Regions from separate parts of the Streptomyces zaehneri genome, predicted to be linked through region 4. Evidence: riboswitches for the same ligand, from Rfam matches in the RefSeq annotation. Region 4 holds a riboswitch; each other region holds the start of a gene.
The links. Region 4 has a riboswitch for cyclic di-AMP ahead of QQM72_RS05965 (M23 family metallopeptidase). Riboswitches for the same ligand answer to the same signal wherever they lie in the genome.

Region 1 (5,520 bases), on a different contig from region 4:
CCTGGAGCCGCTCCGTCATCTCCTTCATCACGCCGTTCGCCTCGAGCGTGCCGATGGCCGAGTTGGCCTTCGGGCACGTCAGGTAGTACAGCGTCGGGAAGGGCGTGCCGTCGGGCAGGCGGGGGGCCGTCTCCACGACGTCCGGCTCACCGCACGGGCAGCGGTGCGCGATCGCGCGCAGACCGCGCGGCGGCCGTCCGAGCTGCTGCTTGAAGGCCTCGACGTCCGCGTCGGTGGGCTCGGTGCGCGGGGTGGTCGGCGGGGGCGTTTCCATGCCTGTCTTTCTATCGGTTCTGGCCACCGGCTCCGGCCACCGGCTCTGGGTACCGGGTTCCGGCTGCCGGCTCTGGCTGCCGGCTCTGGCTGCCGGCTCTGGCTGCGGGTTCTGGCTGCCGGTTCTGGCTGCGGGTCGGTTCACTGGTCGGAGGCGTCGGACTTGTCGACGCCGTCCCAGACGTTCGAGTACCAGGGGCGGTCGGCCGCCCCGAGGTCGGTGCGGGACTGCCTGGCCGCCTCCGGGTCGATCACGACGAACCCGGTCTCCCCCGGCAGCACGTAGTGCAGCCGCTCCCGGATCTGCTGCTCGGCGTAGGCGTCGTCCTGCCAGCGCGCCTTGAGGTCGCGCAGCTGCTCGACGCGTTCGCCGGCCTGCCGCTTCTCGCGCTCCAGATCGGCGATCTCGGCGCGCTGGGAGACGTACTGCCGCATCGGGTAGGCCAGGGCCACGATCAGCGTGCACAGGACGAGCGCGAGGAGCGCGGCACGGCCGGTGAGCCGGGAGCGGCGGGCCTGGCGCTTGGTCTGGGAACGGTAGACCCGGGCCGCGGTCTGCTCGCCGAGCAGCTTGATCCTGGTCGCGGTGGAGAAACGGTCCCGGTCCTTCACGGCCACTGCTTCCCGCCTCCCGTCTCACACGTGCGTACGTCCCCGCACACGGTACGGGACCGGTACGGGGACGTACGTACGACTGGCGGAGCCTTGACCCGGTTAGGGTCGGCGGCTCAGCCCTTGCTGTGCCCGAGGTCCGCGGAGCGGACGCGCGGGAGGGTTCAGCCCTTGAAGCGCGGGAAGGCGCTGCGGCCGGCGTACACCGCGGCGTCGTCGAGGATCTCCTCGATGCGCAGCAGCTGGTTGTACTTGGCGACGCGGTCCGAGCGGGCCGGGGCGCCGGTCTTGATCTGACCGCAGTTCACCGCGACCGCGAGGTCGGCGATGGTGACGTCCTCGGTCTCGCCGGAGCGGTGGGACATCATGCACTTGAAGCCGTTGCGCTGGGCCATCTCGACGGCGTCGAGGGTCTCGGTCAGCGAACCGATCTGGTTGACCTTGACGAGCAGGGCGTTGGCGGAGCCCTCCTCGATGCCGCGGGCCAGACGCTCGGGGTTGGTGACGAAGAGGTCGTCGCCGACGATCTGGACCTTGTCGCCCAGCTTGTCGGTGATGACCTTCCAGCCGGCCCAGTCGTCCTCGTACAGCGGGTCCTCGATGGACACGAGCGGGTACGCGGAGACGAGCTCCTCGTAGTACTCGGTCATCTCGGCGGCCGAGCGGGACTTGCCCTCGAACTCGTACTTGCCGTCCTTGTAGAACTCGGACGCGGCGACGTCGAGCGCGAGCGCGATCTGCTCGCCGGGGACGTAACCGGCCTGCTTGATGGCCTCGATGATGAGGTCGAGCGCGGCGCGGTTGGACTCCAGGTTCGGGGCGAAGCCGCCCTCGTCGCCGAGGCCGGTGGACAGGCCCTTGGTCTTCAGCACCTTCTTGAGGGTGTGGTAGACCTCGGCACCCCAGCGCAGGGCCTCGGAGAAGGACTCCGCGCCGATCGGGGCGATCATGAACTCCTGGATGTCCACGTTGGAGTCGGCGTGCGAGCCGCCGTTCAGGATGTTCATCATCGGCACCGGCAGCAGGTGCGCGTTGGGGCCGCCCAGGTAGCGGAACAGCGGCAGGTCGCTGGCCTCGGAGGCGGCGTGCGCGACGGCGAGCGAGACGCCGAGGATGGCGTTGGCGCCGAGCGAGCCCTTGTTGTCGGTGGCGTCCAGGTCGAACATGGCCTGGTCGATCAGGCGCTGCTCGGTGGCGTCGTAGCCGACGAGCTCCGGGCCGATCTGCTCGATGACGGCGAGGACGGCCTTCTCGACACCCTTGCCGAGGTAGCGGTTGGGGTCACCGTCGCGGAGCTCGATGGCCTCGAAGGCACCGGTGGAGGCGCCGGACGGAACGGCGGCACGACCCGTGCTGCCGTCGTCGAGGCCGACCTCGACCTCGACCGTGGGGTTGCCTCGGGAGTCCAGGATTTCCCGGGCTACGACGACGTCGATGGACGGCACGAGCATCTCCTTCTTGGGATGTGACGCTGGTTGTGCGGGGCCCGGGGGCCTTGATGAGCCCTTGCTGAGCCTTGCGACTAGAGCCTAACCGCCCCGGGACCGTCGGCAGCCGACCGACCGTCCCGTGGACAGACAGACGGTACCTATTGTTTCCGCCCGGAACAAAGGGAGTGGCCGAGAAAAGCCGACAGGAGGTGACGAACGGGCAAAGAGAAACCCCGCTCCGGTGCGTACGGGGGAACACGCACCGGAGCGGGGGGCCCGTGGGGACGGGGGGTGACCCTCACGAGGTCTTCAGTGTGCCGACCTCGCATATGAGGGCGCTGTGGCTTCTCTGGGGGCCAGGTGTCACTTCACGTGAGGTGACACCCCCAGGCGCCGCGACACCCCAGATGCGGTGTCACTTCAGGCGCCGTGACGCCTCGGGCGCGGTGTCACTTCAGGTGCAGCTGCTGGCCCGGGTAGATCAGGTCGGCCTCGACGACGATGTCCTTGTTCAGCTCGAACAGCTTCGCCCAGCCGCCCTTGACCTTGTGCTTCTCGGCGATGGAGCTGAGGGTGTCGCCCTTGACGACCTTGTACTCGCCGTCGCCCTTCTTGACCTTCTTGCCGGTCGGGGTGGTGACCGTCTTGGAGGCGGCCGGGCGGTCGGTCGAGCGGGAGGCGCTCTGCTCCTCGGTCGAGCGGCTGCTGGTGCTGCCGCTGTTCGACGAGCCGGCGGAGCCGGAGGAGCTGGACGAGCCGGAGCTCGAGGAGCCGGCGCTCGAGCCGTTGTAGGCGGCGCCGGACAGGCCGGTGCCGCAGACCGGCCAGGCACCCTTGCCCTGGCCCGCGAGGACCTTCTCGCCGATGGCTATCTGCTGGGACTTGGAGGCCTGGTCGGCGGTGGAGGCGTAGGCGGTGCCGCCGTACGCGGCCCAGGTGGACGCCGAGAACTGCAGACCGCCGTAGTAGCCGTTGCCGGTGTTGATGGACCAGTTGCCGCCGGCCTCGCACTGGGCGACCGCGTCCCACTCGGAGGCGGTGGCGGCGGAGGCGTTGCCGGCCGCCATCAGCGGGGCGGCGATGGCGACGCCGGTGACGCCGGCGAGCGTGGCGACGCGGGTCGCCTTGGAGGGACGGCGGTGCTTGCCCTTGGCGGAAAACAGCATGGTGGATCCCCTCACCGACGCCTGCGAGGTGAGCTGTCGGGTTCGGGCCGTGTGAGTTGCCCGGCCACTTCCTCGCCCGTCGGAGCGCTGCTCCGTGGGAGGTGTGGCTTCACCCCGAGCCGTTCCGGTCAACCGACCGGCGCGGCACTTACCTTGGGTCCCCCGCTCCTGCCTACGGCGCTTGACGCGACGACTGTTCCCGGGTCGTCGCTGGCAGGATTCGGCGTTGCGACGGCCGGGGCCCGGGTTGCCGAGCGGCCTCGACCGTAGACACGCGATCGGCGGAATTTCAAAGACGATCAGGGCTTCTGAGACTCATCCCACACTTTCACCAAACCGGACATTCGGCGCGAAGCGTGACGCGAACTGCCACTGTTTTTCTTGGGCTTTGCGCCCTATTCCACCCCTGTGTCGAGGGTCTGACCGGCGGCGATGTTGCTCGGGTCGACACCGATGAGGTCCCGGTTCTCGGCATAGAGGGCGCGCCATCCGCCGTCGAGGCCAAGGGAGTCGGCGATGGACGCGAGGGAGTCGCCCTCCTGGACGACATAGGTCGCCGCGGCGTGCCGGCCGGCGGAGGCGGTGGTGGTGCCGTCCAGGCCGTCGTCGGTCGCGCTCTTGGTCGTGGCCTCGTCGGCGGTGGCGCCGCGGTGCTTGCCCGAGCCGAGGGAGCCGGTGTCGACGAGGCTCCAAGAACCTTCGTCCTGGACGTATTTGTCCGAGTCGTCCGCGCCCGGGGTCGCCGTGGACGAGTCGTCGCCCGTCGAGCCGTCGCTCCGGCCGCCGGAACCACCGGAGGTACCGGAGTCACCCGTGGCGGCGGAGGAAGGGGACGAAGGGGAGGAAGCGGATGCCGAAGGCGAACTGGATGAATCAGCGGACGAGTCGGACGATCCGGTCGAGGAGTTCTCGTCGGCCGTGGAGCCCGAGGCGCCCGAGGATCCGGACAATCCCCTGGACAGGTCGGACAATCCGGAAGAACCAGACGAGTCTGACGAGTCGGAAGAATCGTCCGCCACGCCGGTGTCCACGTTCAGCGCGCCGTTCTCCTGGGTGAGCCCGGAGGTCAGCCCGCAGGTGCCCCACGCGCCGATCCCCTCGGCCGCGAGCACCTTCTGCGCGACGGCGATCTGCTGGCTGCGGCTGGCCAGGTCGGGGCTGGTGGCGTAGTCGAGGCCGCCGTGCGCCTCCCAGTCCTTCTGGGTGAGGCTCAGGCCGCCGTACTCGCCGCCGCCCTCGTCGGCGCTCCACGAGCCGCCGGTCTCGCACTGCGCCACCTTGTCCCACACCGTGCCGTCCGCCGCACTCGCGCCGGAGGCGGCGAGCAGCGGGATGGCGATGGCGGAGCCCGTCACTCCGGCCGCGACAAGGAGGGCCGGGGCCTGGCGGGGGCGACGGTGACGACCGTTCCCGGAGAGCATGCGAGGGGCCTTTCTCTGGACAGCACTGACCGGCGCGGCAGGTGGAACCGATGCGTCGCGCTGACGAGAGAACGTATCGGCAGACGATCACTTGTCACAAGTTAATGCCGCGCAGATCACGTGAAGATCACAGACTTGAGTGTTGGTCACCTTTGCTCCGCCGAACGGTCACACTCCGGCTGACATCCGGTCAGATGCGGATCCTCATGAACCGGAATGCACCGGAGTGAACTCGACCGGCAAAGTCCGCAGTCCGCGCATGATGAGCCCGCCGCGCCACCTCAACTCGGCCGGATCCGCGGCCAGTCGGAGATCGGGCAGCCGGGTGAGCAGGGTGGCCAGCGCGGTCTGGCCCTCCAGCCGGGCCAGCGGCGCTCCCAGGCAGTAGTGGATGCCGTGGCCGTAGCCGAGGTGCTGGTTGTCACGGCGGGACAGGTCGAGGGTGTCGGGGTCCGAGAAACGCGCCGGGTCACGGTCGGCGGCCGCCAGCACCACGAGCACGGGGTCGCCCGGCGCGATGTCCTGCCCGCCGATGCGCAGCGGCTCGGTCGCGAACCGCCAGGTGGCGAGTTCCACGGGGCCGTCGTAGCGCAGGAGTTCCTCGACGCCCGTTTCGAG
Region 2 (5,520 bases), on a different contig from region 4:
CTCGGTGCCGTGGGCCTGGGCGATCTCGTCCAGGGCGGTGAGGACGTTGCGGCCCCGCTCCGTGTCGAGGTGCTTGGCGGCGCCGGCCGCGCGGGCGCTCTGCACGGTCGTACCGGGCCGGTACTTGCCGGTGAGGAAGCCGGCGGCCAGGGCGAAGTACGGGACGGCGGCGATGCCGAAGCGGGCGGCGAGGTCCTGGAGTCCGCCCTCGTAGGTGTCGCGGGAGACCAGGTTGTAGTGGGGCTGGAGGGCGACGTACCGGGCCAGGCCCTCACGGTCGGAGAACTCCAGGGACTCCTGGAGGCGCTCGGGCGTGATGTTGGAGGCGGCGATGTGCCGTACCTTGCCCGCCCGCACCAGCTCGTCGAGCGCGCCTACGATCTCCTCGACGGGCACCTCGGGCTTGTCGAAGTGCGTGTAGTAGAGGTCGATGTGGTCGGTGCCCAGACGGCGGAGCGAAGCGTCGGCGGCGGCCTTGATGTTGTCGGCGGACAGGCCGGGGAACTCGGGGTGCTGACTCACCTTGGTGGCGATCACGACGTCGTCGCGGTTGCCCCGGGCCTGCACCCACCTGCCGATGATGGTCTCGGACTCACCACCGCTGTTGCCCTCGATCCACGCCGTGTAGGAGTCGGCGGTGTCGATGAAGTTGCCGCCCGCGGCCGCGTAGGCGTCGAGTACGGCGAAGGAGGCCGTCTCGTCGGCGGTCCAGCCGAAGACGTTGCCGCCGAGGGAGAGCGGGAAGACCTCGAGGTCGGAGGAGCCGAGCTTGCGAAGTGAAGTCATGCTTCGTGTCAACGGGCGGCACCGGCCCGCCCATTCCGGGCGTGACGCGAAGAACATGTGAACAGCACGTATGACCGGCCCTGTGGCCGGTACCTGTGACCGGCAAAGACCGGCAGCCCCGACGCGGAGGGCGTCAAGGCTGGCGGGTGGATCAGGGGTGACCGGACGAACCCGCTCAGGCACCCGGAGGTCCGAGGGAACGGCTCAGGGGTCCTGGCGGGACGGCTCGGGGTCCCCGGAGGGACGACTCAGGGGTTGAGGCCCTTGTCGCGCAGCCAGGCCGCCGGGTCGATGCCTTCGGCGCTGCCGCCCGGGTGGACCTCGAGGTGGAGGTGGGCCCCGGTGACGTTCCCGGTCGCGCCCACCCGGCCGATCACATCACCGGTGGCGACCTTCTGGCCGACACTGACACTGATCGACGACTGGTGGCAGAACCACAGCTCGGTGCCGTCGTCCAGGGTCAGGATGGTGCGGTAGCCGTAGGAACCGGCCCAGCCGGCCTCGGTGATGGTGCCGCTGTGGACGGCCTTGATGAGCGTGCCCGTCGGCGCGGCGAAGTCGAGACCCGTGTGGTAGCCGGAGGACCAGAGCGAACCGGCCTGACCGAAGGTCGAGGTGATGGTGTACGAGGAGGTCGGCAGCGTGTACTGCTTGGCCAGCTCGGCCAGGCGCGCGGCCTCGGCCTTCGCGGCTGCCTCCTCGGCGGCCTTCTTCTTCGCGGCGGCGGCCTTGGCCTCCGCCTCCTTCTCGGCCTTGGCGGCGGCGTCGGACTCGGCCTTGGCCGCTGCGGCGAGGGCCTTGACCTCGACCTGGGACTGCTGCGACTCGGCCTGCGCCATGATCCGGCTGCGCAGCGCCTCGCCGGCGTCGGCGGCGCTCTCCTCGGTGTCCACGGCGGCTTCGGAGCCGAAGCTGGCGAGGGCCGGCGCGGCTTCCGGGGCGGGCTCGTCGTCGGAGATGAGCGAGCCCACGTTGGGCAGGTCCGGCATCGAGATGGAGACCGGGGCCTTGCCGGTGTTGGCGCTGGCCATGCCACCCGCGCTGACGGCGGCTATGACGCCGACGCCGAGAACGGTGGAGCTGCGGGCGAATCCGCCGCCGCGCTGCTTGGCGACGCGGTGCTTGCCGCGTACCGGGCGAGTGGACTCCGCGGTGGGGTTCCACTCCTCCCAAGGTCCCTCGTCGGTGCGGTAGCCGCCGTAGCCGAAGGTCTCGGTGGACCGCTGGCTGGGCGCGTAAGGGGCCTCGGGGGCAGGCGGGTTGGACGCCACGCGGGCGCACTCCTTTCCTTCCGTCGCCTACCGGGTTAGCTGACGGGTTCGGAGCGGGAAGGTCTCCTACGCGCGTATACGTGTCGTGGACTCTGCGAGTTCACGACGGCTTCCGCGTGATTCACCCCATGGTGGTGGTTCCCCGGTTCCCTTGCGGGATTCGGCACGTGCCGCACGGAGCCGACTCTGGTGCCGGCTGGGACGACCGCGCTGCGTTATCGAACGTTAATAGACCCGGGGGTGGGTTTCCAAGCCGTTCCTCTTGATCAACAACATTTCCGGCCTGGACTTTTGGGCTACCAGCGGTGAAAAACGGGCGAGTTGACCACGCCTCGACATGCCCCGGAAACGCTTCATCAGTCATGGGATTCTTGATGGTGACTCAGTCGTTATGCGCAGGGCGGTCGACCGGTCACCAAGAGTGAGGGAAACGGTCGAAGCCGTCGACGAAAACACCGAAGGCCGGAACCCTTTCGGATTCCGGCCTTCGGTTCATCAGTAGCGGGGACAGGATTTGAACCTGCGACCTCTGGGTTATGAGCCCAGCGAGCTACCGAGCTGCTCCACCCCGCGGCGATGAACACAACTGTACGGCATCAGAGGGACAGAAAGCACATCGCTTGATCCACGGGGCCCCAGCGGCCTCAGAGGAGGTGGCGGTTCGGCTCCTTCGCCCGCTCCTCGTACTCCGGGAGCACGAGGACGTCGACGCCCTGGGCCGTCAGCAGGCCGGTTCCGTCCGCCTCCGTGACGAAGGTGTCCGGCTCGCGCCAGGCCGTGACCACCCTGCGCACCCCCGCGTCGAGGATCAGGCGGGCGCAGGGGGCCGGGCGGGAGGAGCGGCGGGCGCACGGTTCGAGACTGCTGTAGACGGTGGCGGTGGGCAGCCGGGGGTCGGCCGGGTCGAGCTTCGCGAGGGCGGCCTCCTCGGCGTGCACGACCGGGTCGCCGGCCTCGCGGGAGTGGCCGCGCGCCAGCTCCGTGCCGTCGGCGGCCACGATCACCGCGCCGACGCTGAAGGCGGTCTTCGACGGCGGGCAGTCGGCGGCGAGGGCGCAGGCGAGGGCCAGCCAGTGCCGGTCGGCCGCGGCGGGCAGCGGTCCGGCGCCGGGGGCGGTGGGCTCGTAGCGGTTCAGGACGACGTCCTCGATGCGCCGGGTCTCCACCAGGCGCAGGCGTCCGCCCTGGTAGCCGCCCGGCCCGAACAGGCGGGGCGCGGCCGGGTCGCCCACGAAGAGCGGGGCGAGGACGAGCTGGAGTTCGTCGGCGAGGCCCTGCCGGAGCAGCTGGGTGTGGATCGTTCCGCCGCCCTCGACCATGAGGCGCCGTACGCCGCGCACGTCGTGGAGGTGTTCGAGGAGGCGGCGCCAGTCCAGCTCGGGGCCGAGCGGGACGGCGTCCGCGGCGATGCCCAGCGCGTGGACCCGCTCGGCGCCCTTCTCCGTCGTGTACACGACCTTCTCGCCGCCCGTGTGCCAGAAGTTCGCCGCCGGGTCGAGGTCGCCGGAGCCGCTGACGGTGACCTTGAGGGGGTACGGCGGCAGTCCGGCGGCCACCCGGGCGGCACGGCGCTCGGGGGAGTTCACGAGGAGCCGGGGGTTGTCGGCGCGGATCGTGCCGGCGCCGATGAGGATGGCGTCGACGGAGGCCCGCACCTCGTCGACGCGGTCGAAGTCGGCGCGGCTGGAGAGGAGCAGGCGCTCGGGCGTGGTGTCGTCCAGATAGCCGTCGAGGGAGACGGCGGCGGACAGCAGGACGTACGGGTACGGCATCGGCGCGGCTCTCCCTGGGATGACGGGCAGGGCTTGGTTCAAGTTTGAAACAAACTTACACTGGGAGCATGACGACTCGCTGGCTCACCCCCGAGGAGCAACGCGCCTGGCGCGCGTACGTTGCCGGCTACCTCCTCCTCGAGGACGCGATCGACCGGCAGCTCCAGCAGGAGGCCGGCATGCCCCACCTGTACTACTCCATCCTCGCCAACCTCTCCGACATCCCGGAACGGCGGCTGCGGATGACCGACCTCGCGGAGCGGCTGAAGATCACCCGCAGCCGGCTGACCTACGCGGTCTCCCGGCTGGAGAAGGACGGGCTGCTGCGGCGCGAGGACTGCCAGTGGGACAAGCGCGGCAGCGTCGCCGTCCTGACCGACGAGGGCATGGCGGTGCTGGAGGACGTGGCGCCCGGCCATGTCGAGACGGTCCGCACGGCCCTGTTCGACCGGCTCACCGCCGAGCAGGTGGGGCAGCTGGAGGAGATCTTCACGCAGGTCGCACGCGGGTTCCAGGAGAAGGACGGCGGCGAGACGGCACCGGAGGACCTCCCGTGGCGCCGCCGCTCGTCACCCTGCTCCGGAACCCCGTGACCGCGGACCGCGATCGCGGCCCTGTGACCACGGCCCCGTGACCACGGCCCTGCAACCGCGACCGCCCGACCGCGACCGCCCGGCCGCGGCCTCGTGAGGGGCGCCACAAACCAGTTGCTTCAAATTTAAAGCATGAGGTAGGGTCTCGACTCGTTGGATCTGCTTCAAATCTGAAGCACAAGACGGCCCAGCGCCGCCTTGCCACCGTCCTCCGGACCCGGGAGACCGCATGCCCGACACCCCCGCCGCCACCCCGCGCGCCCGCGTCCGGGTACCGCTGCGCTTCCCCGACGGCTACTCCGTCGACGCCGAACTGGTCACCTTCCACGGCCTCGTCGACGGCCAGGAGCACGTCGCCGTCGTCCTCGGCGAGCCGGCGCCCGGCGCCACCCCCCTGGTCCGGCTGCACTCCGAGTGCCTGACCGGTGATGTCTTCGGCTCCGCCCGCTGCGACTGCGGGCCGCAACTGCGCGAGGCGGTCGAGCGCATAGCCGGGACCGGCGGCGTCCTGCTCTACCTGCGGCAGGAGGGCCGCGGCATCGGCCTCTACAACAAGCTCGACGCCTACGCCCTCCAGGACCAGGGCCTGGACACCTACGAGGCGAACGCCGCGCTCGGCCTGCCCGAGGACGACCGGGACTACACGGCGGCCGCCCAGATGCTGCGCGCCCTGGGCATCACGAGCCTGGACCTGCTGTCCAACAACCCCGACAAGGCGGGCCAGTTGCGCGCCCTGGGCATCGAGGTGCAGGACCGGGTCCCGACCGGCGTCTTCACGACCCCGCACAACGTCCGATACCTGCGCGCGAAGGTCCTCCAGACCCAGCACACGCTGCCGCTGGCCGACCTCACCGGGCTCAACGTGGGCTGACCGCCGGCGGCCCGAACGGGCCGTCCAGCGCGGCCCACTGGAGCAGCATGATGGTCTTCGCGTCCGCGATCGCGCCGGTGCGGACGAGGTCGAGGGCCTCGGCGAAGGGGAGTTCGACGACGGCGATGTCCTCGCCCTCGGCCGCCACGCCCGCCGTGTCGGCGCCGGGGGCGGAGGCGTCGTAGGGCGCGGCGAAGAAGCTGAGGCGCTCGGTGACCGAACCGGGG
Region 3 (5,520 bases), on a different contig from region 4:
CGGCGGCGGGGTAGGCGGGGATGAGATGCGTTCCCTCGGGTGCCGCGACGGCGGTGGGCACCGGCTGCGCGCCGTCGGAGACGTCCGTACGCGCGCGTGGGGCCGTCTCCGGGCGCGGTGCGGTGCTCGTCGCGGCGGACAGCGCCATGGCGAGACCACCGAGTTCCACGTGCACGACGAGCACCGGTTTGGCGGGAGCGGCCGCCGCGGCCGAGCGCAGGGCCTCCGCGAGTTCCGCGTCCCCGGGCGACCTCTCGCCGATCGCCGGGATCGCCGTCACGACCACCGCGTCGCACCTCTCGTCGGCCAGCGCCCGGGCCAGCGCCGCGTGGAAGTCCTGGGCCGACGCCTCGGTCGTCAGGTCCAGCGGCGGCAGCGGACGCAGCCCTTCCGAGAGACAGGCGTCGTAGGTCAGCAGGCCCAGCGACTCGGAGTTGCCGAGGATCGCCACCCGCGGGCCCGTAGGCAGCGGCTGACGGGCGAGCAGCAGGCCCGCGTCGACCAGTTCCGTGATGGTGTCCACACGGATCACGCCGGCCTGCCGCAGCAGCGCCGACACCGTCGCGTGGGGCAGCCGGGTCGCCCGTACGGCGTGCCCCTGCGGGGCGGAACCGGCGCCCTGGACGACGACCAGGGGCTTGGCCGCCGCCGTGCGCCGCGCGAGGCGGGTGAACTTGCGCGGGTTGCCGATGGATTCCAGGTACATGAGGGCGACGTCGGTGTCGGGGTCGTCGTACCAGTACTGGAGGACGTCGTTGCCCGAGACGTCCGCGCGGTTGCCGGAGGAGATGAAGGTCGATACGCCGGTGACGCCGGTGACGCCGCCACCACGCCGGTGGAGGCGGGACAGCAGGGCGATGCCGATGGCGCCGGACTGGGCGAACAGGCCGATGCGGCCGGGTCTCGGCATCTCCGGGGCCAGCGAGGCGTTCAGCCGCACCTGGGGGGATGTGTTGATGACCCCGAAGGCGTTGGGGCCGATGATCCGCATGCCGTACGCGCGCGCGTGCCGGACCAGCTCGCGCTGGCGCTCCCGTCCGTCGGGGCCGCTCTCGGCGTAGCCGGCCGAGAGGACCACGAGTCCCTGCACGCCGTGCTCGCCGCATTCGGTGACGGCCTCGGGGACCTGCTCCGCCGGAACGGCGACGACCGCGAGGTCGACGGGCGCCGCTATGTCGCGCACCGAGCGGTGGGCGGGCACCCCGTCCAGTTCCTTCAGGTCCTCGGGGAAGGCCTTGTTCACGGCGTACAGCCGCCCGGTGAAGCCCGCCTCGCGGAGGTTGCCGAGGACGCTTCGGCCGACGCCGCCGGGGCTGCGGCCGGCGCCGACGACGGCCACGGAACCGGGCGCAAGCAGCCGCCCCACGGAGTGCGCCTCGGCGCGCTGTTCCCGCGCGCGCTGCACGGCGACGGAGCGTTCGGTGGGTTCGAGGCCGAACTCCAGGCGCACGACGCCGTCCTCGAAGCTGCGCCTCTGGGTGTATCCGGCGTCCGTGAACACCTTGATCATCTTGTTGTTGGCGGGAAGCACCTCGGCCGCGAAGCGGCGGATGTCCCGCTCGCGCGCCACGGCCGCGATGTGCTCGAGCAGCGCGGAGGCGACGCCCCTTCCCTGGTGGGCGTCCTGGACGAGGAACGCGACCTCGGCCTCGTCGGCCGGGGCCGAGGCGGCCATGCCGTCGGCACCAATGCGGTCATAGCGTACGGTGGCGATGAACTCGCCGCCGACCGTGGCCGCGAGTCCCACCCGGTCCACAAAGTCGTGGTGCGTGAAGCGGTGGACGTCCTTGTCGGACAGGCGCGGGTAGGGCGCGAAGAACCGGTAGTACTTCGACTCGTCCGAAACCTGCTCGTAGAAGCTGACCAGGCGCTCGGCGTCATCGACGGTGATGGGGCGGATGCGCGCGGTGCCGCCGTCGCGCAGCACCACGTCGGCCTCCCAGTGGGCGGGGTACTCGTGCCGGTCCGACGCGCTCTGCATGGGGCCCAGAGTACGGCTCGCGTACGACAACGGCGCGAGGCAGTCTGTGGAGGACGTTCGTCGGATCGAGGCCGCGATCCGACGCCCACGTCGGGAGGGGTCGCACGACCCCTCCCTCACACGCTTCACGTGTGGAACACTGGTCTAGACAACCTGAACACTGAAGGGCAGCATCACATGGCTGAGCGCCGCGTCAACGTCGGCTGGGCCGAGGGCCTTCACGCCCGCCCCGCTTCCATCTTCGTCCGGGCCGCCACGGCCGCAGGTATCCCGGTGACGATCGCCAAGGCTGACGGCAACCCCGTCAACGCGGCCTCCATGCTGGCCGTTCTCGGCCTGGGCGCCCAGGGCGGCGAGGAGATCGTCCTCGCCTCCGAGGCCGACGGCGCGGACGCCGCGCTCGACCGTCTGGCGAAGCTGGTCGCCGAGGGTCTCGAGGAGCTCCCCGAGACCGTCTGAGCGCGTGGCCCCCTTTGCGCCTGAGCCGCCACCGCACTCGCGGATGCGGTCGTGCGTCATCGGGGGTGCTCAATTGACGGTGATGGCGTTCGTCACTTCAAAGGTGTCGTCCCGCTAAACCACGAAGGGCTCGTCCGAATTATCGGGCGAGCCCTTCGCATTTCCCGCTACGGGCAGCAGAAATAATCCCCCGCGAATTATCCCCTCTTTGTATACGGCCCTCGTGTTAATGCCGCAGACCCGTCATGTTTACGGGAGGTTGCGAAGTCCTCACACGGTCGGCGCGCTCGGGCCCGCCGGAAAAGCGCAGCCGGTGCGCGCCCGTCGCGCGCTCGGTGTGCAGCGCCGTGATCGCCCGCGCACGCTCGCCGTCGCCGCGCGCCACCGCGTCCACGATCGCGCCGTGCTCCGCCCAGGACTCCACGGGGTTGGCCGGGGCCTCCACCGCGTACATCCAGGCGATCTTGTGGCGCAGCTGGGTGAGCATCGACGTCAGGGCATGGCTCCCGGAGGACTGGGCGAGCGTCTCGTGGAACCAGCCCCCCAGGGAGCGCAGGTCCTCGCTGTTGCCCCGCCTGGCCCGCTCCTGGCCCAGCCGGACGAGGCCGCGCAGCACCTTCAGATGGGCCTCGGTGCGGCGCTGGGCGGCCCGGGAGGCGCCGAGCGGCTCCAGGAGCATGCGCATCTCCAACAGGTCCGCGGCCTCCTGCTCGGTCGGCTCCGCGACGCACGCGCCCGCGTGCCGCCGCGTGACGACGAAGCCCTCGGCCTCCAGCGTGCGCAGCGCCTCCCGGACGGGCACGCGGGAAACGCCGTAGCGGCGAGCGAGGAGTTCCTCGGTGAGGCGGCTGCCGCGCTCGTAGACACCCGCGACGATGTCGTCCCGAATGGCCGTGCACACCGAGTGCGCCGGAATACGCATGACGGACCTCCGCCTTAATCCCCGTGAAACGTCGACGATTGACGTGTGTTCCGTGACTCTATTGCAATGGGCGGGGATTTCCGATGGCGGGCCGGAATCCAGGGATATTTTTTGGACAGCGGGGCCTCGAAAACGGCGAAAGCCCCGGCCGGGAGGGCCGGGGCAAGACGATCTGTCGCCGTGGGTCGTCAGACGTTCACGCCGTGGTTGCGGAGGTAGGCGACCGGGTCGATGTCCGAGCCGTACTCCGCGGTGGTGCGGGCCTCGAAGTGCAGATGCGCGCCGGTGACGTTGCCGGTGGCGCCGGACAGGGCGATCCGCTGGCCCGGGGTGACCTGCTGGCCCACCGACACCTCGATGGACGACAGGTGACCGTACTGGGTGTACGTCCCGTCGTTCATCTTGATGACGATCTGGTTGCCGTACGACCCGCCCCAGCCGGCCTCGACGACGGTGCCCAGGCCGACCGCGTGCACGGTGGTGCCGCTGGCCGCGTGGAAGTCGATGCCGGTGTGGCTGCCGGAGGACCACAGGGAGCTGCTGGCCTGGTAGCTGGTCGACACGTAGGAGCCGGTGATCGGCGAGACGAAGGTGTTGAGGCGCTTGCGCTCGGCCTCGCGGGCCGCACGCACGCGTGCCTCGCGCTCCTCCACGGCCTTCTTGGCGGCGGCCTGCCGGGCGGCCTCCTCGAAGGCCGCGTGCTTCTGCACGGCGACCTGGTCGTCGACCTGCTCCGCGACGGCCTCGGACGCGGTGACGACGGGGATCAGGCCGGTCTGCTCGGGGCTGGGCTCGGCGGCGAGGGCCGGGGTGGCGGCGACGGTGGCCATCACGCCGGTGGTGGTGAGCGCCGCGACGCCCGCCGCGCGAGCGGTGGTCCGCTGCATCCGGCCGGGACGACGGTGCTTGCCGGGCGCGCAGGTGAACGCCATGAAGTCGGGTGTGTCCTTTCCTTCCTTCTCGCCTACCGGGTTAGCTGACGGGTTCGGAGCAGGAAGGTCTCCTACGGACCCCCTCGCGATCACGCGCGGGCGTCCGATTCACCCCAGGGACTGCACATGGGTCCCCGGCTCCCCTGGCTCGCGCCGTACGGGGACTCGGCGATGACTGTCCGGTGCCGCGGCTGCGGCGCACTGCCTGACGAACAGCCCGCATGACGCTAAGCGGCGCGGGTTTCAATCCTCAAACGGATCCCGGTTTTTGTAGCGCATCCCACAGGGCAGACGGGCAACCTCCGCATCAATTCGGACATAGGGAAGCCCTGGTGACGCTTTCGCCGACCAGGGCCCCCACAAGCGCGTGCCGTTGCCGGGACCTACTCCGCGGACACGACCTTCACCTCGCCGATGCCGAGGGCCTCGACCGGCTCCTTGATCTGGGCCGCGTCACCGACCAGCACGGTCACCAGTCGGTCCACCGGGAAGGCGTTCACGGCCGCCGCGGTGGCCTCCACGGTGCCGGTCGCGGCGAGCTGCTGGTACAGCGTGGCCTGGAAGTCGTCCGGCAGGTGCTGCTCGACCTGGTCCGCCAGCGTGCCGGCGACGGCCGCGGCGGTCTCGAACTTCAGCGGCGCCACACCGACCAGGTTCTGCACGGCGACGTCACGCTCGGCGTCGGTCAGCCCCTCGGCGGCGAGGGTACGCAGCACCTTCCACAGGTCGTCCAGGGCGGGGCCGGTGTTCGGGGTGTCGACGGAGCCGCTGATGGCGAGCATCGCGGCCCCCGTGCCGTCGGGGGCGGACCGCAGGACCTGTCCGAACGCGCGGACCCCGTAGGTGTAGCCCTTCTCCTCGCGCAGGACACGGTCCAGCCGGGAGGTGAGGGTGCCACCGAGGCAGTACGTGCCGAGCACCTGCGCGGGCCACACACGGTCGTGCCGGTCGGCGCCGATCCGGCCGATCAGCAACTGCGTCTGGACGGCGCCCGGACGGTCCACGATGACGACCCGGCCGGCGTCGTCGGCGGTCACCGGCGGCACGGGCCGCGCCTGGGCCGAGGAGCCCTTCCAGGCGCCCAGGGTGTCGCCGAGAAGCGCCTCCAGGCCGACACCGGTGAGGTCGCCGACGACCACGGCGGTGGCCGTGGCGGGACGGACGTGCCTCTCGTAGAAGGCGCGTACGGCGGCGGAGTCGATCTTCTCGACCGTCTCCGCGGTGCC
Region 4 (5,520 bases):
GCCGCTGCGGAACAGCACGCCGTGCCGCACCCGCCGGCCGTCGACGGTCGGCAGACCGCCCACGTCCCGGAAGTTGCGCACACCGGCCAGCTCGGGCTCGGTCGACGGGATCTGCTGCGTCACGGGGGCTTCCTCCCTGTCGGTCTCCGTCGGCGCGGCTCGTGGTGGCCGACGGGACGCTTCCCCGACGATACGACATGGGTTCCCCGGGCAACGGGTTGTCCACAGGGCGGCACTCCGCTCGTCCGCCCAGGTGAAGAGTTGTCCACGGAAAGTTGCCCGGCAGGCCGACGGCATTCGATGATGTTGGCGCTTGATCGCACCTGTTCGAATTAGTGGGGGTTTGATGCCCGAGATCGCCGACAATGGCCGTACCTGGCTCCTTTCGGGGCCGACGAGCAGCTATGCCCTCCACCTGACCGGGGCCGACGAGCTGGTCCACCTGCACTGGGGTCCGGGCATCGCGCTCGCGGACGCCGAGGCGCTCGCCGCCCTCCCGGCGTCGGAGCGGGGGGCGTCCTTCGAGTCCCCGCTCGACGGCCGGGAGGAGTACCCGGTCGAGGGCGGCCCCCGCTTCGTCCGGCCGGCCCTGTCGGTGCGCACCGACGAGCGGCGCGGCACCGAGTGGTCCTACGAGGACTTCGAGGCCGACGACGACGGGCTGCGGCTGCGGTTCCGGGACGGGGGGCTCGCCGTCACCCTGCACTACCGGATGCGCGGCGATGTCGTCGAGCGCTGGACGACCCTGCGCAACGACGGCGAGGGGCCGCTGGAGCTGCTGCGCGCCGACTCCGCCACCTGGACCCTGCCCGAGCGCGACGACTGGCGGCTGTCGCAGCTGCACGGCCGCTGGGCCGCCGAGTCCCGGCTCACCCGGTCTCCGCTCACCTACGGCGAGCAGGTCATCGGCAGCCGCCGCGGCCACACCGGGCACCAGCACCTGCCCTGGGTCGCCCTGGACACCGACGCGACCGAGGAGCGCGGCGAGGTCTACGGCTGTGCGCTCGGCTGGTCGGGCACCTGGCGGATCGCCGTCGCCCAACTCCCGGACGCGCGCGTGCAGATCACCGGGGGCGTCGGGTACGACGACTCGGGGCTGCTGCGGCTGGCCGCGGGGGAGTCCTTCACCACACCGGTCTTCGCCGGCCTGTGGAGCGACGCCGGCTTCGGCGGGGCGAGCCGCACCTGGCACGCCTACCAGCGCGCGCACGTCGTCCCGGACGCCGAACAGGACCGGCCGGTGCTGTTCAACTCCTGGGAGGCCACCTACTTCGACATCTCCGAGGAGCAGCAGGGCACCCTCGCCCGGCGGGCCGCCGCGATCGGCGTGGAACTCTTCGTCGTCGACGACGGCTGGTTCGGTGCGCGCACCGGCGACCACGCCGGGCTCGGCGACTGGCGGCCCAACCCCGACCGCTTCCCGAACGGGCTGAAGCCCCTCGCCGACCAGGTGCACGGCCTCGGCATGCAGTTCGGCATCTGGGTCGAGCCCGAGATGGTCAACCCGGACAGCGAGCTGTACCGGGCGCATCCCGACTGGGTGCAGTTCCAATCCGGACGAAAGCGGACGGAGTTCCGCAATCAGCTCGTGCTGAACCTCGCGCGCGAGGACGTCCAGGAGTACCTCTGGGAGCAGCTCCACGCGCTCCTGTCCAGCGCGCCCGTCGACTATGTGAAGTGGGACTTCAACCGCTGCTTCACCGACGCCGGCTGGCCGGACGACCCCTACCCGCAGCGCCTCTGGGTCGACCACGTACGGGCCCTGTACGCGCTCCTGGACCGGCTGCGGGAGGCCCACCCCCAGGTCGCCTTCGAGTCCTGCTCCGGCGGCGGCGGGCGCATCGACCTCGGGATCATGAGCCGCACCGACCAGGTGTGGACCTCCGACAACACCGATCCGCTCGACCGGCTCGACATCCAGCACGGCTTCAGCCAGATCCACCCCGCTCGGGTCATGGCGGCATGGGTCACCGACAGTCCCAACGCCCAGCTCAACGGCCGGGTCAGCTCGTTGCGCTTCCGCTTCGTCAGCGCCATGGCCGGCGTGCTCGGCGTCGGCGGGGACCTCTCGCGGTGGAGCGAGGAGGAGCTCACCGAGGCGCGCCGATGGGTGGACCTCTACAAGGAGATCCGGCCGCTCGTGCAACAGGGCGACCTGTACCGGCTGCGGCCCCCGGCGGGCGGCCTGAGCGCGGTCCAGTACGTGCGCGGTGACGAGAGTGTCGTCCTCGCCTGGCTCCAGGCGCAGCGGTTCGGCGAGCCCGTTCCGGCGCTGCGGCTGCGCGGACTCGACCCGGCGGCATCGTACGAATGCCGCGAAACGGGCGAAGTCCACCGGGGAGCGGTGCTGCTCCATCACGGGCTGCGCACCGGACTGCGGGGCGACCTTGATGCGACGGTTATCCGGCTGCGTCGCATCTGAGGTTTCTGTCCGAATTGGTTCCTTAATTCCAACTAGCTCTGGAATTAAGGAACCTGGAGAGCTGTCACGTGAGCAGCGTCATATCCGTGACCGTATGTCGCCCGTCATGTTCACGTAATTCGCATGCCTTTCCAGGGTGCTTGGCGGTGGATGGCCCCCTTGTCTCACGGAGTGTGACCGGGAATTCTCACAGCGGATCAAGAGAAAGGCGTGAGCGGCGCAACCGCTGCTTGTCCCTGTGCGTCCCGGTCGCTTACGTTCCACACCAATCCGGACGGACGCCGAATCCTGCCACCGCCCGGAGTCCGCACACCCACCCGTATCTGGCAGGAGCGGGGGACCCACAGGTACAACCGCCTGTTCCGGTCTCCGGAACAGGCTTTGGGGTAAAGCCGCGCCTCGGCGCGGCCGGGCATCTCCAGTCCGCACCCGACAGCTGACCTCGCAGGCGCCGGAGAGGAATTCGCCATGCCCGCGAAGGGTAAGCACCGCCGTCCGAAGACCCAGCGCTTCACTCGTTCCATAGCCGTCGCCGGAACGGGCGGCGCCGCGCTCGCCCTTCCGCTCATAGGTGCCGCCGGCGCGCACGCGGCCCCCGCGCAGTCCGTCGCGCAGTCGGCCTCCCAGGCCGTTCCGGAAAAGGCCGTGCAGTCCGTGCCGGTGGCGCGGAAGTCGGCCACCGCCACGACGGCCAAGTCCTACACCGTGCGGTCCGGCGACTATCTGTCGAAGATCGCCGACGAGCAGAACGTCAGCGGCGGCTGGCAGAAGCTGTACCAGGACAACCGTCAGGCCGTCGGCGGCGACCCGTCGCTGATCCACCCCGGCCTGAAGCTCTCGATCGGCAAGAAGGCCGCGAGCACCGGTTCGTCGTCCGGTTCCTCCTCGTCCTCCGCTTCGAAGCCGAAGGCGTCCGGGACCAAGTCGTCGTCCTCGTCGTCCTCGTCCTCGTCCTCGTCGTCTTCGTCTTCTTCATCCGGTTCGTCCTCCTCGAAGGCGGTCACCCAGGCCGCCGACAGCGGCACCGGTACCTCCGGCGGTTACACGCTGCCGGTGGCGGGCGCCGTCGTCGGCACCGCCTACCACACGGCCGGCAGCATGTGGTCCAGCGGCTACCACACCGGCACCGACTTCGTCGTCCCGACCGGCACCTCCCTCAAGGCCGTGGGCGCGGGCACCGTCGTCTCCGCGGGCTGGGGCGGCGCGTACGGCAACCAGGTCGTCATCAGGCTCGCCGACGGCTACTACGCCCAGTACGCCCACCTGTCCCAGCTCTCCGTCTCGGCCGGCCAGACCGTGACCGCGGGCCAGCAGCTCGGCCTCTCCGGCGCCACCGGCAACGTGACCGGCCCGCACCTGCACTTCGAGATCCGCACCACGCCGGACTACGGCTCGGACGTCGACCCGATCGCCTACCTCCGCGCGCACGGCGTCTCCGTCGGCTGACCCCCGCCGACCGCGACGACCTCCCGCCTGACACGCGGCCGAAGGCCGGACCCCGATCCCCGGGTCCGGCCTTCGGTGTGTCCGGGGGAGGGGAGGGCCGGTGTCGGACTTTGCGCGTTCATGATCGTTCTGTTGCGTTCTTGTGGCAGCCCTTCTTGCCCCGTCGACAGGCGGGACAGAGTGGGGACACAGTGATCCCCGTCAGCGAGCAAGCGCTTTCTATCGCTCTTCGGAGGTCCTGTGTCCGGCGTCGACCGACGCATCTTCATCAAGGGCGCCGCGGCCGCGGCCGCCGTCACCGCCGTCACCCTGCTGGCCGGACTCGTCTCCGCGCCCGCCGGGCACGCCACCGGGGTCCCGCGCCGGATCGTCGAGAACCTCGACCGCGGCCTGGTCGCCACCCCGTCCGGCGAGGGGACCTTCCTCAGCTGGCGGCTGCTCGGCACCGAGTACGCGCGGCACGCGAACGCCATCGCCTTCAACGTCTACAAGAACGGACGCCGGCTCAACCGGGAGCCGCTGCGCAAGTCGACGACCTATCAGGACGACAGTCCGGGGGCGGGCACGTACACCGTCCGCGCCGTCGTCGACGGGCGGGTGCAGAAGCCGAGTGCGGCGGCTCTGCGCTTCACCGACGGCTACGCCGAGATCCCGCTGGCCGGTGCCGACGGCTACACCGTGCAGCATGCCTGGCCGGGTGACCTCGACGGCGACGGGCGCTACGAGCTGGTCGTCAGCCGGCTGTCCGGGACCCGCGACAGGCCCGATCTGCTGGAGGCCTACACGCTCACCGGCGAGCGCCTGTGGCGGGTCGACCTCGGACCCGGCTCGTACACCCAGGTCGGCGGGAACGGCGCCAACGACCCGGCGCCCGCCGCGATCAGCGGGTCCACCGCGATCGGCGGCTATCGCAACGACGACAACGTCACCGTCTACGACCTCGACGCCGACGGCCGCGCCGAGGTGCTGGCGCACACCGCCGCCGGGACCACCTTCGCCGACGGCGCACAGGTCACCGCCGCCTCGCCCGCGAACCAGTTCGTGTCGGTGATCGACGGAGCGACCGGCGCCGAGCGGACCCGTCAGCCCGTCCCCGACGACTTCGTGGCCGACGGCCCCTCCGGCGGCCACTTCGGCATCGCCTACCTCGACGGCGAACACCCCAGCCTGGTCACCAAGCTGGTCACCCGGGTCGGAGCCAAGCGCGGCTCGTTCCGGGTCCTTTTCCAGACCTGGGACTTCAACGGCACAGATCTCGAACGCCGTTGGAAGTACGTGGTGGACCCGGCGACCGGCGCGACCAGCTTCCACCAGATCCGCACCGTCGACGTCGACGGGGACGGCAGGGACGAGATCGCCGACGGCAACTACGTCGTGAACGGCGACGGCACGCTGCGCTACGTCGTCGACGGCGCCATCCACGGCGACCGCTTCGACATCGCCGACCTCGACCCCGACCGGCCCGGCCTGGAGGGCTTCGCCATCCAGCAGTCCGAGCTGGGCATCGTCTCCGCCTTCCCCTGGTACTACTACGACGCCGCCACCGGCGAGCGGCTGGTCACCGGCTCGCACCCGACGAGCCCGGTGAGCGACGCGGACCTCGACACCGGCCGCGGGAACGCCGCGGACATCGACCCCGGCCACCGCGGCTA

Region 1: another riboswitch for cyclic di-AMP. It lies ahead of QQM72_RS35450 (transglycosylase family protein); the one in region 4 lies ahead of QQM72_RS05965 (M23 family metallopeptidase).
Region 2: another riboswitch for cyclic di-AMP. It lies ahead of QQM72_RS24620 (M23 family metallopeptidase); the one in region 4 lies ahead of QQM72_RS05965 (M23 family metallopeptidase).
Region 3: another riboswitch for cyclic di-AMP. It lies ahead of QQM72_RS32760 (M23 family metallopeptidase); the one in region 4 lies ahead of QQM72_RS05965 (M23 family metallopeptidase).

What each region holds. Positions count from the first base shown of each region.
Region 1 covers NZ_JASTTJ010000029.1:94,621-100,140, forward strand. The annotation lists gene QQM72_RS35435 (DUF501 domain-containing protein) at 1-274, opposite strand, end outside; gene QQM72_RS35440 (FtsB family cell division protein) at 415-891, opposite strand; gene eno (phosphopyruvate hydratase) at 1,050-2,336, opposite strand; gene QQM72_RS35450 (transglycosylase family protein) at 2,765-3,481, opposite strand; cyclic di-AMP (ydaO/yuaA leader) riboswitch at 3,485-3,671, opposite strand; gene QQM72_RS35455 (transglycosylase family protein) at 3,877-4,902, opposite strand; gene QQM72_RS35460 (cytochrome P450 family protein) at 5,107-5,520, opposite strand, start outside.
Region 2 covers NZ_JASTTJ010000015.1:184,428-189,947, reverse strand. The annotation lists gene QQM72_RS24625 (aldo/keto reductase) at 1-786, opposite strand, end outside; gene QQM72_RS24620 (M23 family metallopeptidase) at 1,035-2,057, opposite strand; cyclic di-AMP (ydaO/yuaA leader) riboswitch at 2,067-2,233, opposite strand; tRNA gene QQM72_RS24615 (tRNA-Met) at 2,557-2,630, opposite strand; gene QQM72_RS24610 (dihydrofolate reductase family protein) at 2,702-3,829, opposite strand; gene QQM72_RS24605 (MarR family winged helix-turn-helix transcriptional regulator) at 3,898-4,422, shown strand; gene QQM72_RS24600 (GTP cyclohydrolase II) at 4,652-5,293, shown strand; gene QQM72_RS24595 (NUDIX domain-containing protein) at 5,280-5,520, opposite strand, start outside.
Region 3 covers NZ_JASTTJ010000025.1:25,677-31,196, forward strand. The annotation lists gene QQM72_RS32745 (bifunctional acetate--CoA ligase family protein/GNAT family N-acetyltransferase) at 1-1,981, opposite strand, end outside; gene QQM72_RS32750 (HPr family phosphocarrier protein) at 2,159-2,440, shown strand; gene QQM72_RS32755 (GntR family transcriptional regulator) at 2,667-3,362, opposite strand; gene QQM72_RS32760 (M23 family metallopeptidase) at 3,551-4,294, opposite strand; cyclic di-AMP (ydaO/yuaA leader) riboswitch at 4,310-4,475, opposite strand; gene QQM72_RS32765 (M16 family metallopeptidase) at 4,678-5,520, opposite strand, start outside.
Region 4 covers NZ_JASTTJ010000003.1:73,128-78,647, forward strand. The annotation lists gene QQM72_RS05955 (tyrosine-protein phosphatase) at 1-123, opposite strand, end outside; gene QQM72_RS05960 (alpha-galactosidase) at 347-2,422, shown strand; cyclic di-AMP (ydaO/yuaA leader) riboswitch at 2,727-2,886, shown strand; gene QQM72_RS05965 (M23 family metallopeptidase) at 2,891-3,868, shown strand; gene QQM72_RS05970 (rhamnogalacturonan lyase family protein) at 4,109-5,520, shown strand, end outside.